One region of the Clostridium sp. FP1 genome, then DNA from elsewhere that is predicted to be linked to it. Evidence: riboswitches for the same ligand, from Rfam matches in the RefSeq annotation. Region 1 holds a riboswitch; each other region holds the start of a gene.
The links. A riboswitch is a leader RNA that binds a small molecule or an ion and turns the genes downstream of it on or off. The one in region 1 is predicted to bind cobalamin.
Positions count from the first base shown of each region.

Region 1 (3,632 bases):
TCTCAGAAGATGGAGTTGACAGTGTCATCATCTGTAGGGCACTTATAGCTGCAAAAACCTTCAGAATCAAAAAGACCACTTCCTTAATCTTTGCCTGAGAGGTAAACACATAGCAGAAACCAAGATTCAGGTTATACTGTCCCATAGGCTGCTTTGAAAAATCAATGGCAATTGTAAAAGTACCAAGGAGAATAAAGACGATTGGAATCGCCAGTATTGACAAATATTCATTTACTGGAAGCTCTCCTTTTACAATGGTCAAATAGGCCATTGCAATAATGACAACAACAGATACATAAGGGTTTTCCAATGCAATACAAAGAATCAGTATAGCAGCAGAAAGAGATACTTTAAAAGTAGCATTCCAGTGTCTGATTTTAGAAGTGTAAGCATAAAAATCAATTGAAAACCCTTCGCCATGTTTATGTCCGCTTTTATGGTGATGATGTTTCCCATCACCATTGGTGTGCCCATCTCCATGTTTCCATTTGAAGAAAACCACAACTATCAGAAATATGGCACATAAAATAATAATAATTTTTCCCATGTCACACCTCCTTTGAATTTTTATCTCATGTTAGCATTCTTGAATAATTTAGAACCACAAAAATGGAGGAAACATTGTGAACAATGGAACCGACAATTGGGTTTAAAAAACAAAATTCCTTTTAACTAAAGTGTTAAAAGGAAACGCTTGAAAAATATGCTTATTCATATAAAATAAATAAACAAATTTTCATTACAGTGCCCTCTCTATCACTCGTAGAGTTTATGGTGCAGAAATATAAGCAGGTCTTCTGACTAAAGAATCATTATTTAAGTACGCCTTCCCCGTTTCCAAGTGGCATAATATACCTAAATTCATCTATTACAGCTACGAGATAGTTCAGGATTTTAACCCAATTCCCTTTTAATTAATTTTAATTAAACCTATATTCTATTATTTAGTTTTTAGTTCTTTGCAAATGCTCTTACTATACAATAAGTCAATGAATTTAGTTGTAAAGATGTAACATATTTTGCCCCTCCAAACATAGCATCTTGTTCTTTTTCTATTATGTATATTAACAACCTTTTAAAACACTATATTCCAAAAAAAAATACCCAACCTACAAAAGGTCGAGCAAAATATTTTATAAAAATAAAATGTCTTCACATCCCATGCGAAAGCAATATAATGCAAAAAAACACATATAATTGCAATCCCTTCCCTCCGTAGGATAAAGCTGCATATCATCTAGGCAGGTCTCCTGGCTTACGGGTCACTCTCCTCCAACCTTCCCAGGGCTTGCCAGTGGTATGGATTTGTCTCCGTGTACAGTAGCGGGGGCTGCAGTGGATTTCGACCACTTTCCCTATTAATCCTTTAAAAGGTACCTTAGATGACTATTTATTAAGTTATTACTGTTATTATAGCCTATATTTACCTTTATTGCAATATCTAAAATTCTATACCCTCTCTAGATGGCACTCCCTCATTAAAATAATGCTTTATGTCCTTCATCTCAGTTACCAGATTTGCTTTATCTATTATAGCTTTAGGTACGTTTCTTCCTGTTAAAATTAACTCTATATTGTAAGGTTTATTATCTATTAATTCTAGTATTTGTTCTTCACTTATTAGTCCATTGTTCAATGCTCCCATTACCTCATCCATAATAAGTATATCGCATTTTTCTTCTTTTAATGCTTGTTTGCAAAATTCATATCCTTTTTGAACTTCTTCTTTTAATTCAATTTTTTCCTCAGCATTTAATGTCCAAAAAAATCCTCTTTTTTTCTCAAACCTAAATATATTAAAAAAAGGAGCCAATTTTTTGGAACTTTCAATTTCCCCAGTTTTACTTCCTTTTAAAAACTGTACCATAAATACATTGTATCCGTTTCCAGCAGCTCTCACAGCTAGTCCTACAGCTGCGGTTGTTTTCCCTTTACCATTTCCTGTATAAATTTGCACATATCCATTTTTTAATTTTCCCATTATATTCATCTCTCCTTGTTTAAAAATATCTAATCGTGGTACTACGGCAATTTCCTCTTAAGGTCGAGTAAAAGACTTTATATAAAATAAAATGCCTTCACATCCCATGTGAAAGCAATACAATGCAAAAAAGCATATATAATTGCCATTCCGTCCCTCCGTAGGATAAAGCTGTATATCATCTAGGCAGGTCTCCTGGCTTGCGGGTCACCCTCCTCCAACCTTCCCAGCATTAGCCAGTGGTATGGATTTGTCTCCGTGTACAGTAGCGGGGGCTGCAGTGGATTTAGACCACTTTCCCTATTAAACCTTTAAAAGGCACCTTAAATAATTTTTTATTAAGTTGTAACAATAGTATAGAATATTTTTTCTTTTTTTGCAATGCTAAAAGTAAGTTTTCATCCATAGCTTTCCAGGCATTGACTGCCAACCTTTTTCAGGATTCATTTTAAAAATAATTGAATCATTATTTTTCTTAAACGGATTATATTAGCAAGTATGTCCGAGGAACACGGTTATGGTGGCGACACTTTTATTGCTAAAGAATTTAATGTTAGTAGAGACACACTAACAAAGAGTAAAATTGAATTACAAACAGGGATAAGATGTGAAGATGCTTTCAATATGAGAGGACGCACAAAAATAGAAGATTACTTACCTAGTCTTATGGAAGATATAAAAGCTATACTTGATTCGAAAAGACTATATACATGCCACGTTCTTTGACCCCGCAGACCCTCGAGAATCTCACCATTTACGATTCTTCTGTACTGACTTCCGTGACGTTAACCGCATCGTCATCTGCATTCTACGTTTATGAGGCTGGATATATTTCAGGAGATACAGTTCTCCCTGTAGCCTATTTATAGTTCTCTGCGTACGCTTTATCCTGCCGTTACCAGCTTCAACGCAACACTCGATATGAGTGTTGCGTTAGACCTTTCTCAACAAGGACTTTCACCTTGCAAGTAGATGCCAAGCTTTGCTTGGCGCACTAACGTTTCGTACTGCCGACGTGATGGAGCCTTAGTGCGACTGCACTTAGGCTCTATCATGCGCCTTGGCGGTTTACGTATTAACCTATAATTAGATTATAAGCAATATTTTAACTGACAACCATATAAAAAACACCGTCCAGCCAAGGCGAACGGCAGTATTTTGTTAGATGTTGTGACCCTACTATCTCTAAATTTATATCATACCTTTTTGTTTATTGTAACATTAGTTCTCTTCTCAATTTTTCAATATCTTTTTCATTAAGTTTAGAGTATTTCTTGATTTTTTCTATATTTTCTCCATCTAAAATCATTTCTTTTGCCATATCTATTTTTCCTTGTTCAATCCCTTGTTCAATTCCTTTTTTAAGTCCTCTTTCTTCTGCTTCATCTAGTAAACTCATCTTTTCAATAAGGGATTCTTCTCTTGCTTTGTACAGTTTTATTGTTTCTTCATCGCTACTTAACCATTCAAGTCTTTCTTCTGCGTTTCTTATAACAGCGTCCACCGCTAAAACCTCCTTTAACATATCATTAGAAGTATCTTCTTCTAAAAACATTAACCATCTATCTAAAGGGTTATTTATATTTTTTAATCCTCTTTTAAACTTTGGAAGTTCTATGAAATTTATTTCTAGTTTATCCGTTAACATGAA
Region 1 covers NZ_JAAMNJ020000001.1:2,349,853-2,353,484, reverse strand. Annotated here, with positions in the region: gene cbiQ (cobalt ECF transporter T component CbiQ) at 1-547, opposite strand, end outside; cobalamin riboswitch at 770-949, opposite strand; cobalamin riboswitch at 1,223-1,396, opposite strand; gene G9F70_RS11300 (cob(I)yrinic acid a,c-diamide adenosyltransferase) at 1,442-1,981, opposite strand; cobalamin riboswitch at 2,149-2,322, opposite strand; gene G9F70_RS11295 (hypothetical protein) at 2,480-2,707, shown strand; gene G9F70_RS11290 (Rpn family recombination-promoting nuclease/putative transposase) at 3,192-3,632, opposite strand, start outside.

Region 2 (3,632 bases), 2.0 Mb from region 1:
CCTTATACATCATAGCTAAGGGCGCTCCACCTAGTATTGCATAAAGAATAGGGGCTATAACACCATCTGCTGTATTTTCTGCAATAGTCTCCACATCTGCCCTTATTATTTCATACTCACTAAGGGTTTTTGTATCCCTACCTACAATGTAAGATAATTTAACTCTTGCGTCTTCAATATCATTTTTAGCTAAGGAGTCATATACCTTCTTCCCCTCTTTATGAAGTCCTCTAGTAGCTATTGTTGTCCAAAGCAATATTATATTAAAAATATGGTATAGCCAAAAAACCTCACTAGAAACCTTCAAAATTATAAAGGGTACTAAATAACTTGAAAAAGCTACTACGACTACAATGGCCCCTCCAAAAACTTTAATTTGCTTATTGGTTTTACATAGCTTTCTAGCCAGCTTATCTAATGCAGATATAAGTTTTCCTATATAAATCACCGGATGTGGAAACCAATATGGATCTCCAATTAATAAGTCTAGAACAACCGCTAATATTAAATCTACTACATTCATGGCAAATAGAATTTCCATATTAATTCCTCACTATCTTATAATGTTTTAATTTTTTATAAAGTTGTTAACTGTCTTCAACTTGTTACCTGTCCCCAACTTTTTAGATTAAATTAGTTCAATTAATTGTTAACTGTCCCCCACTTTTTAGTTCAATTAATTGTTAACTGTCCCTCACTTTTTAGTTTAATTAGTTGTTAACCGTCCCCAGCTTTTTTAGTCCCATGATTTTATAGATTGAGTCCATGTCTATACTATCTCTCACTATATCTGCTAGCTTGTCTATTTCTTTTTCTCTTAAACTTTCATATACCTTAGATTTTTTAGTCTCCATAGCTTTTTTTACTCTTAGCGCATTTACTATATATTCTCTAAATTCTACTCCATCGAAAATTCCATGAATATATGTACCCATAATATTTCCACCTTCATTAATTGCTCCGTCAAAGGAAGACGAGTGCTCACCTTCTAATGAAGGGCTCTCACTATTCTTTTCATATATTTCAAAGAGTGGTTTTGCCTTATGCCCATACTTACAAATCCCCATATGTATTTCATAACCATAGACTTGAATATTATCACTATTCACTACGTTAATAGCTCTCATATTAATGCTGCGCGCCTTTACTCTTGTAGTTATTTTTTCTTCCTCGAATACTGTATCTATGTCTAAAAGCTTCATACCCTCTATTTTTTCTAAATTTGTTTCTACGCAATAAGGATCATTTAAGCTATTTCCTAGCATTTGATACCCTCCACAAATACCTAATACCTTACCTTCTACGCTATATTTCACAATAGCCTCTGCAAGTCCTGACTTTCTTAGCGTAATTAAATCCTCAATAGTATTTTTAGTTCCTGGTATTATAAGTAAGTCTGGATTTCCCAATTCTTCTTTAGTTGTAACAAATCTAACTGATACATCCTCTTCAGTCTTTAATGCATCTAAGTCTGTGAAATTTGATATATGTGGCAGCCATATCACGGCAACATCAATAGGTGCAGTGATTTTTTTGTTAAATTCTACTGTACCATCTTCATCTTCTAAATCCAGTCTAAAGTAAGGAACTACTCCGGCGCAAGGGATATGTATAATATCCTCTAGCATTGTCAGACCTGGCTTTAGGATTTCTATATCCCCTCTAAATTTATTTATAATAGTGGCTTTAACTCTTTTTTTCTCTTCCTCATTCAGTAAAAGCATTGTTCCTGCTAGAGAAGCAAATACTCCACCCTTATCTATATCTCCAGCTAGGATTACAGGGGCATCTATAAGCTCTGCCATTCCCATATTTACTATATCTCTATCTCTTAAATTAATTTCTGCTGGGCTTCCTGCGCCTTCCATTACTATAATATCAAATTTCTTTTCTAACTCTTCAAACTGCATCTTTAACATATCTTTAAATTCCACTTTCATATTATGATATTCCATAGCTGTACTATTTCCAAAAACCTTCCCATTAACTATAACTTGGCACTTTTTATCTGAGGAAGGTTTTAATAAAATTGGATTCATAAATACCTCTGGCTCAAGTCCAGCTGCATAGGCTTGAAGTACTTGTGCACGCCCCATTTCTTTTCCATCCAATGTAATATAAGAATTCAATGACATATTCTGTGACTTAAAAGGACACACAGAAAACCCATCTTGTTTAAAAATCCTGCAAAGTGCTGTTACTAATATGCTTTTCCCTACAGATGAAGCCGTTCCTTGAACCATTATTTTAGCCATTACTATCCCTCCTTGTATGTTTTTTTTATGCAAAATAAAAAACAGCAAGCTTTCGCACCTGCTGTTATGTACAAAATTTCATTGCACTAACTTAATTTCTACAAGTTCTTTCCCGCCGAAAGTTTAATATTACTGATTTAGGCAGGTCTCCTGGCTCTTGATTCACTCTCCCCTTTCCCTTGCCCTTTCGGGTGGTTATAAAAGGTTCGTCCTCAATTACAGTAGCGGGGGCTGCTGTGGATTTAAACCACATTCCCTTTTCACCCTATTAAATAATCTACTAACGTAGCTTTGTCTACTAATGTAGCTTAATCTACTAACGTAGCTTAATTAATAAAAGGCACCTAAAAAATATCTATTCACTTTTTTAAAAAAATCCTATAATAAAATTAAATTTATTAAAAATCACAATATTTAATGTATTTCTACATTGTTAAGTTTATAGCATTACATGAGTTATGTCAATAACTAAGAATTCCATATGCCTTTAACATGTTTCTTAAATTTTGGAATTAACTAATTATATATATACTCATTATTGTGCTTATCTATTTTTTCTATTTTATTCACTTTAATTATTGGAATCACAGTAATTTGTCCACTTTTTGAATCCACATATTCTCGCTCCCCAAGTGTTCCCTCTACATTTACCCAAGTGCCTTCTGTGAATGATTTTTCCTCGGAATAACCACACAAAATTCCCAGGAGCTGTGCATCTGCAGCGCAGCAACTTACAATGATTCTAGATAATATAAATTCCCCTTCATTAAGTCCCTTTTGTTTATATATGAATCCTTTGGTATTAATGACTCTACCAACATAATTGTGCGGCTTTCCATATATATCTTCATAAATTTTTATAAAATTTTCTTTAGTAATATCTATAGTTCCACCTTTTACTGCTACCATATTTTCTAAAGACTTATTTGATGAAACGTTAGCGCCGTCAATAGAATTAATGTGTTCTTCATTATGCTCACATACCTCTGTTCCATCCGCTAGAACTTTATGTTTATGCTTTAAGTTACTAATTTTCAACTGTGAGTTTAATGAAAACCCCTTATTCATGGCGCTGTAAGTACTCATACCCACCGGTTTTAATAGAAATCCTAAAGTAAGCGGGATTAAAAACATGATATATCCAATTTTTAACCTTTTATCCTTTTTAAATGCATAAATATTTTTTCCTTGAAAAATAAGTAAAGTAATAAAAAAGTATAATGCAAATTTTACGTATTTAACCATTTTGGGATGTACAAATAAAGTTATTTTATTTGTACTTATTATCATATAAAAATAACAAGTGAAGCCTGTGAGTATAAGAAACCATATCAATTCATTTAAATTTAACTTCTTTTTCAACCCTTTCCTCCTTAT
Region 2 covers NZ_JAAMNJ020000001.1:4,354,899-4,358,530, forward strand. Annotated here, with positions in the region: gene cbiB (adenosylcobinamide-phosphate synthase CbiB) at 1-541, opposite strand, end outside; gene G9F70_RS20745 (cobyric acid synthase) at 711-2,255, opposite strand; cobalamin riboswitch at 2,378-2,551, opposite strand; gene G9F70_RS20750 (TIGR03943 family putative permease subunit) at 2,772-3,617, opposite strand.
Region 2: linked by a shared signal. The riboswitch ahead of G9F70_RS20745 (cobyric acid synthase) and the one ahead of G9F70_RS11300 (cob(I)yrinic acid a,c-diamide adenosyltransferase) in region 1 are both predicted to bind cobalamin.

Region 3 (3,632 bases), 2.0 Mb from region 1:
ACCAATAGTTATTACTGGTGCCTTGCATGTAGATGGACTTGGAGATACCTGCGATGGTTTCTTTTCCTTAAAAGGTGGTAAAGATAAAATAATAGAAGTTATGAAGGATAGTAGAGTAGGTACTTATGCAAGTGTTGCTATAGTATTCGATATGTTAGCCCGATACGCAGCAGTATATACTATCATAGAATTAAATTTACCATTTATATTAATTGCAACGCCAGTAATTGCAAGGTTTACTGTAGTGTTTTTATCTTTTATCGGAAAAAATGCTAAAGAAAATGGCTCAGGCAATATATTTATTGGCAATATAGACGTTAAAAGGGTTGTGATTACAGGTATTACAACTATTATACTTGGGACTTTATTAATAGGATTTAATAAAAGTGTTATATTAATAGCTTCAGGGCTCCTTTTAAGTTTACTCTTTAATAAGTTTTGTGAAAGCAAAATTACGGGACTTACAGGAGATAGTTTAGGTGCTAATAATGAATTAGTTGAAATTTTAATTATGATTTTATTTGTAGCTATGAATTAAGCGGGGACGGTTAACAATTAATTAAACTATATTTTGGTACAAGGTTTTTATGAAACTTTGTACTTTTTAATTAATGATGTTTTCAGTACTTATTTTCATGGGATATTTTAATAAGATATGATATTTTTAAAGGCTTGTCCAAATTTATTTAATTAAAAATAGCTTTATATTATCTTGTAATTTTTTATAAATTAAAATATAGAGATACAATAAGGTATTAAGCTTAATATTAATTACTCAGCGTAACATTTAATAAATTCCTCAAGGATATTTTCGTAGTTTTTGTTAGTTCTAATTAATTCTAGACCAATACTGCTTAATTTTGATACTCTAGCTGGTGTAATGTTTCCAAGTATGTTGGATATATCACTGGATTTTAAATTGCAAATACTCCTCATTAAAACAACGGTTAATGCTCTTGCTTCTACAAGTTTTCGACTGTACTTCATATGAAGTTGGAGCTTTGCTATATTCATCTTTACTGCTATAAATTCTATGATATCTTCAGGCTTAAAGTTTCTTACAAGTATTGTCCGGACACTGCAATACTTTGTCTTTTCATCTTTAAATTCAAATTCTTCTTTTAATTTTTCGTCGGTGCATCCAAAAACAAGGCTATAGTAATAATTCCTTGCCAGTTTAAGATTATTACCAAAAAAGCCCATGACAAATCCGTAATCAACTATGTTTAAATGGTCACGTCGTTTTCCAATATATATTCCCAAACTAGAAAAAGCATATTTTTCAGGACAATCTTTAAATTCACTTATATCTGTAGGATTATTATGTATATATAGTGATACAGTCCTTAAGTATCTATCACTATCAACTATTTTGCTTTTGAATCTGTCTTTAAAAAGATGGCCCTCTCTTTTATACTTTTTATTAAAGTACATTGCGTAAGAAAAATTTATTCCATGCATGACTTTTGATATATCTGCACCATTAGCATCAATTAATAGATGTGAATGGTTATCCATAAGACAGTACCCATAAATTTTAACATGATGGAGATCTTTGTATTTTTTTACAAGAGATAAATATTTTTTCTTATCTTCATCATCTCTGAACAAATCTACCTCAGTGATGCTTTTACACATAATATGGTATATAGCATCATTTGTTTTTAATCTTGCTTTTCTTGCCATAAAAAACACCTCTTTATATAATTTTTTATATTATTGCCTTTAACTGGTGAAGATATTCATAGTTCAAAAAGTTGTTAACCGTCCCCAAGCATTTTATTGACATGAGGGCGTAATTATAATAAACTGTAGTTAAAATAGAATAGAATTTTAGGTGCCTTTTAATAGGTGAAAAGGGAATGCGGTTTAAATCCGCAGCAGCCCCCGCTACTGTAATTGAGGATAGCTCTTCAAAAGCCAGGAGACCTGCCTAAATGATGTTAACAAAGATTTCGGAGGGAAATAGCTTTTTAATATAGTTAATTTAATTATAAATTAATTAAAAAGTAGTCGCTATCTTAAGCTTACTACTTTTTTTGCGTTTAAAAAGATAGTATATTGAAGAAGCTGGGTGGCTTCTGAAAAGTTATAAATAGAAAGGAAGGTATTTAATGATACATGGTGGAGACGTTTATACTGATGGATTACTTCAGGGCCGAGAGTTAATTGATTATAGTTCTAATATAAATCCATTAGGGGTTCCTAAAAGCTTCATTGATAACATTAATGAAGCAATAAATGCCTTAACAAGATATCCAGATATTCAATATAGAGATGTGTTAAAAGCTTTAAGAGAATATATTGATTGCCCAGAAGAGTATTTTGTTTTAGGCAACGGAGCTGCAGAAATAATTGACTTGGTTATAGCTTGTCATAAAAGCTTATTAATTGTTGTGCCTTCTTTTGTAGAGTATGAGATTGATGCTAAAAAGTGGGGTTGTAATATAGAGTATTCCTATTTAAAAGAGGATATTAATTATAATGACTTATTAAAGACTGAATATGCTCAGCTTTCCTATGATTATGAAGATATTTTAAATAAATTACAAAAGGTAGAAGCCATGGTTTTAGGTAATCCCAATAATCCTAATGGCAATATCATTGATAGAGGCGAGTTTCAAAAAATTCTTGAATATTGTGAGAGTAATAATAAAGTAATAATAATAGATGAGGCTTTTATTGAATTTACGGGAGATTCCAGGCACAGTTTTGTAGACGAAGTTAAAAAGTACAAGTGTTTATTTATAATAAGAGCTTTAACTAAATTTTTTGCAATGCCTGGTATAAGGTTTGGGTATGGAATAAGTAGTAATGCTGATTTAATAAAAAATATTAAATCAAAACAAAACCCATGGAACATAAATTGCTTTGCAGAAGTTGCAGCACGCCATGTGTTAAAGGATAGTGTATATATTCAAAAAAGCAAAGAGTGGATAAGAGAGGAAAGACCTAGATTTTTAAAATCATTGAAAAATATTTATTTTATAGAAGAAGTATTTTTAACCTATGGAAATTATGTGCTTTGCAAATTAAATGGACTAGCCTTTGAAAAAGGACTTGCCTTTGAAAAAGGACTTGCCTTTGAAAAAGGACTTGCCTTTGAAAAAGGACTTGCCTTTGAAAAAGGACTAAACTCAGAGGAATTTTATAAGAGTTGCCTAGAACAAGGCTTTGTAATAAGAAAAGCAGACAATTTTAGAGGACTTGATAAACAGTATATAAGGCTGGCTATTAAGGATAGGGGTAGCAATGAAAAATTGGTGGCAATGCTAGAGAGTTTGAAATTTAAAGTTTAATCAAGCGGGGACAGGTAAACATTGGATATAAATACGGCAATTAGGCGGGGACAGGTAAACATTGAAGATGGATAACAACTATTTGAATTCTAGCAAAACAAGGATGTGAAGATTAAAAATGAAGAGTATAATTATAGCTTCGAATTGCAGTGGTGGTGGTAAAACCACAGTAACACTGGGAATTATGAAAGCACTAAAAAATAGAGGATTTAAGGTACAAGGGTACAAAGTAGGCCCTGACTATATAGACCCAGCTTTTCATACAAAGATAACCGGTAGTGATTCAAGAAATTTAGATTTATATCTTATGGGAGAGGCGGGAGTTAAAGCTAG
Region 3 covers NZ_JAAMNJ020000001.1:4,327,141-4,330,772, reverse strand. Annotated here, with positions in the region: gene cobS (adenosylcobinamide-GDP ribazoletransferase) at 1-538, shown strand, start outside; gene G9F70_RS20640 (transposase) at 772-1,686, opposite strand; cobalamin riboswitch at 1,819-1,952, shown strand; gene G9F70_RS20635 (pyridoxal phosphate-dependent aminotransferase) at 2,115-3,299, shown strand; gene G9F70_RS20630 (cobyrinate a,c-diamide synthase) at 3,418-3,632, shown strand, end outside.
Region 3: linked by a shared signal. The riboswitch ahead of G9F70_RS20635 (pyridoxal phosphate-dependent aminotransferase) and the one ahead of G9F70_RS11300 (cob(I)yrinic acid a,c-diamide adenosyltransferase) in region 1 are both predicted to bind cobalamin.

Region 4 (3,632 bases), 100 kb from region 1:
ATGAAACAAAATGACAATGGTGCTGCAATAAATTCATTACTACTAACTGATGCATTAACTCAAATATTTTTACTTTCGCTACTTTTACCAGTACTTCAGTCTGCCTATGGTAATGTATTTTTAATTTCTACAACCTGTATTTTAATTCCATATTTACTTTCATCATTATATGCAGTTAAGGTTTCATTAGCAGATGGTCTAGGAGCTAAAGATAAGATAGTTTCTATATTAGCTTGTGTCTATTCGATATATGTGATTTATGCAGTAGGAATAAATTATCTAGGAGCAGCAGTAATACTGTATGCAGTTGGTATATTTGTATTTATAAAGGCTAAGAAAGAAAAGAACGAACCTATTAGTTCAAATGAGAAAATAGCAATGGCTGCGATTATTGTAGTGGCAATCTTAATGATTATACTGCTATCAATTGGTAAAATTAAACTTTAGGTGTAATTTCAATAAAATCTTATAAAATATAAAAGCTGTTAAATAAAATATATTTACTAGCTTAACATAAAAGGAGAGATAAATATGGCAAGAATAGTAATAGCACTTGGTGGAAATGCCCTTCAAGCAAATCCTAAGGATACTACAGCAGAAGCGCAGTTAGTAACTGCAAGACAAACTTCTGGAGCTATTGTAGATTTAATTGAAGAGGGGCATGAGGTAATTGTTGCTCATGGTAATGGACCTCAAGTAGGTCAACTTATAGCTACTTATGAAGCAGCCGCTTCAATGAATGAAAATAGCCCAATAATGCCTTTTCCTGAATGTGGAGCTATGAGTCAAGGTTATATAGGTTATCATCTACAACAAAGCATTAGGGCAGAGATGAGAAAAAGAGGGATAAATAAGGAAGTCGCAACAGTAGTTACTCAAGTAATAGTAGACCCTAATGATCAAGGATTTAAGAATCCAACTAAACCAGTAGGTTCTTTCTTTACAGAGCAGCAAGCGAAGAAACTAATGACTGAAAAAGGATATATAATGAAGGAAGATTCAAATAGAGGCTGGAGACGTGTAGTGGCTTCACCACTTCCAATGGCCATAGTTGAAGAACCTATTATAAAAACATTAGTTGAAGCTGGACATGTTGTTATAACTGTTGGTGGAGGTGGTATACCTGTAATTGACACAGGAAATGGAACACTTGAAGGAGTACCAGCAGTAATAGATAAGGATTTTGCTTCTTGTAAAATAGCAGAATTATTAAATGCTGATGCATTGGTTGTACTTACAGCAGTTGAACAGGTTGCTATTAACTTTGGAAGGCCTAATCAAAAGAATCTTTCAAGTATAACAGTAAAAGAAGCTAAAACTTATATCGAAGAAGGACATTTTGCTCCTGGTTCAATGCTTCCTAAAATAAAAGCAGCTCTTAGCTTTGTTGAAGCAAAAGAAGGTAGAAAAGCAATTATAACATCCCTTGAGAAAGCTAGGGAAGCGATAGGTGGAACAGCTGGAACAGTAATAATAAATTAATAGTGTTTAAATGTAAGTCATAAGCTGAAAATGCTTATGACTTATATTTAACTTTTTTGACGGTTTTATAACCAGTTTAAGTTGATGCAAAGGTATAATGAGTTTCTATTGCTTTAATATTTTTTTGATGTTACAATTATTATTGTAAATTTATAAATTAAATATTAGCTATAGGTGCTCTGTAACAAGGGGTAAAAGGAAAAGTGGTTAAAGACCACTGCAGCCCGCCGCTACTGTATTAGAGGATGAAATCCAAAAAACCATTGGGAAACTGAGAAGGTTGGAGAGTAAGATGACGCTAAAGCCAGTAAACCTGCCTAAATGCTCACGATTTTAGTCTTCGGGGGGAGGATGAAAGATGCATAATTTAACAATAATATTGGGTAATCCAATAGGTGAAAAAAATTAATTGCATTATTCCACATCCATGAGGTGTGGTTTTTTTATTTGCTATTTTTTTACTTATGGATTTATCACTAAATTAATAAGGAGATAATATGAAAAACATTGTACTTGTAACAGGTGGTGCAAGGAGCGGGAAAAGTACCTATGCAGAGAAGTTAGCTAAAGAAGAAAAGGCGGGTGTACTTTATATCGCAACTTCAATTCCATTTGATGATGAAATGAAGGATAGAGTGAAAAAGCATAAAGAAAGAAGACCATCTAATTGGCATACTTTTGAAGGCTATAAGAATTTAAAACAGGTATTTTATAATGAAGAAATACACTTTGATACGATTTTATTAGATTGTATAACAATAATGGTTACAAATCTTATGTTTGATATTTCAGGGGATAAATTTGATGATCTTAATGCTGAGGCTATAGATAGTATGGAAAAAGAAATTCTACAAGAAGTAGCTGATTTTCTTTGCGAAGCTGAAAAAAGTACAAAAACAGTAATTATTGTAACTAATGAAATTGGAGCAGGAATTGTACCAGAATATAAAATGGCAAGGGTCTTTCGCGATATTGCAGGTAGAGTAAATCAGTATATAGCATCCAGGGCGCAGAGCGTTCACTTGGTGGTTTGTGGAATTCCAATTAAAATTAAATAAGTAATTATAAAATCAAAATTTATGGAGGCTAAACAATTAATAATTGTTTAGTGCCCCTAAGGAATACTAGGAGGAAATTTATGTTTAAGAAAAAAAGTATAATAAATATAGTTTTAGCTATTTTTGTTTGTTTTGCGTTTAGTGCATGTGGTAACAAGGGTGCAAGCAACAAGGAGCCGAATATTACTAAAAAGGAAGCTGTAGGTGTGGTATATCCTATAAAAGTAGTAGATTCATATAATAGAACAGTTACCATTGAAAAAGAACCTAAAAGAATTATTACAATTGCACCAAATATAACAGAGGGAGTATATGCCCTTGGCAAAGGTGGAAATCTAGTTGGTAGAAGTGATTACGATGATTATCCAACTGAGACCCTTAAGGTATCCTCTGTTGGTAGTTTATTAAAACCCAATATAGAGAAAATTGTTGAATTAAAACCTGATGTAGTTATTGCATCAACTCATTTTGATAAGGCCGTTGTTAAAAAATTAGAAACTCTTAATATAAAAGTTATAGTACTTTATGGTGAAGAAAGTTTTGCTGGTGTATATGATACAATGTCAAAGCTTGGACAGGTTGTAAATGCTAGTGGAAAAGCACAGTCAATAATATCAGATATGAAAAAGAAGGTTGCAGATATAACGAGTAAGGTAGCAAATGCTAAGAAGCCAGCAGTTTATTATGTAGCAGGTTTCGGTAAAAGTGGAGATTTCACTGCAGGGAAAGATACCTTTATAGGTAATATGATAGAAATAGCTGGTGGTAAAAACGCTGCAGATGATGCAATTGGTTGGAAATACAGTGTAGAAAAGCTTGTAGAAAAGAATCCTGATGTGCTAATATGTTCTAAGTTCTTTGATACAAAAAAAGGTATAGAAGCTACTAATGGTTACAAAGATTTGAAAGCAGTTAAAAATGGGAAATTATTGGAGATTGATGAAAATACTATTGTTAGGCAGGGACCAAGACTTGCAGAGGGGCTAGAATCAATGGCTAAACTAATACATCCTGAACTTTTCAAATAAAAGGGGTTGCACTACCATGACATTTATAGAAAATAAGAGTTATTATAAAAGAGTTTTTACAGTA
Region 4 covers NZ_JAAMNJ020000001.1:2,454,608-2,458,239, forward strand. Annotated here, with positions in the region: gene G9F70_RS11835 (basic amino acid/polyamine antiporter) at 1-447, shown strand, start outside; gene arcC (carbamate kinase) at 532-1,482, shown strand; cobalamin riboswitch at 1,638-1,818, shown strand; gene cobU (bifunctional adenosylcobinamide kinase/adenosylcobinamide-phosphate guanylyltransferase) at 1,980-2,540, shown strand; gene G9F70_RS11850 (ABC transporter substrate-binding protein) at 2,621-3,568, shown strand; gene G9F70_RS11855 (FecCD family ABC transporter permease) at 3,585-3,632, shown strand, end outside.
Region 4: linked by a shared signal. The riboswitch ahead of cobU (bifunctional adenosylcobinamide kinase/adenosylcobinamide-phosphate guanylyltransferase) and the one ahead of G9F70_RS11300 (cob(I)yrinic acid a,c-diamide adenosyltransferase) in region 1 are both predicted to bind cobalamin.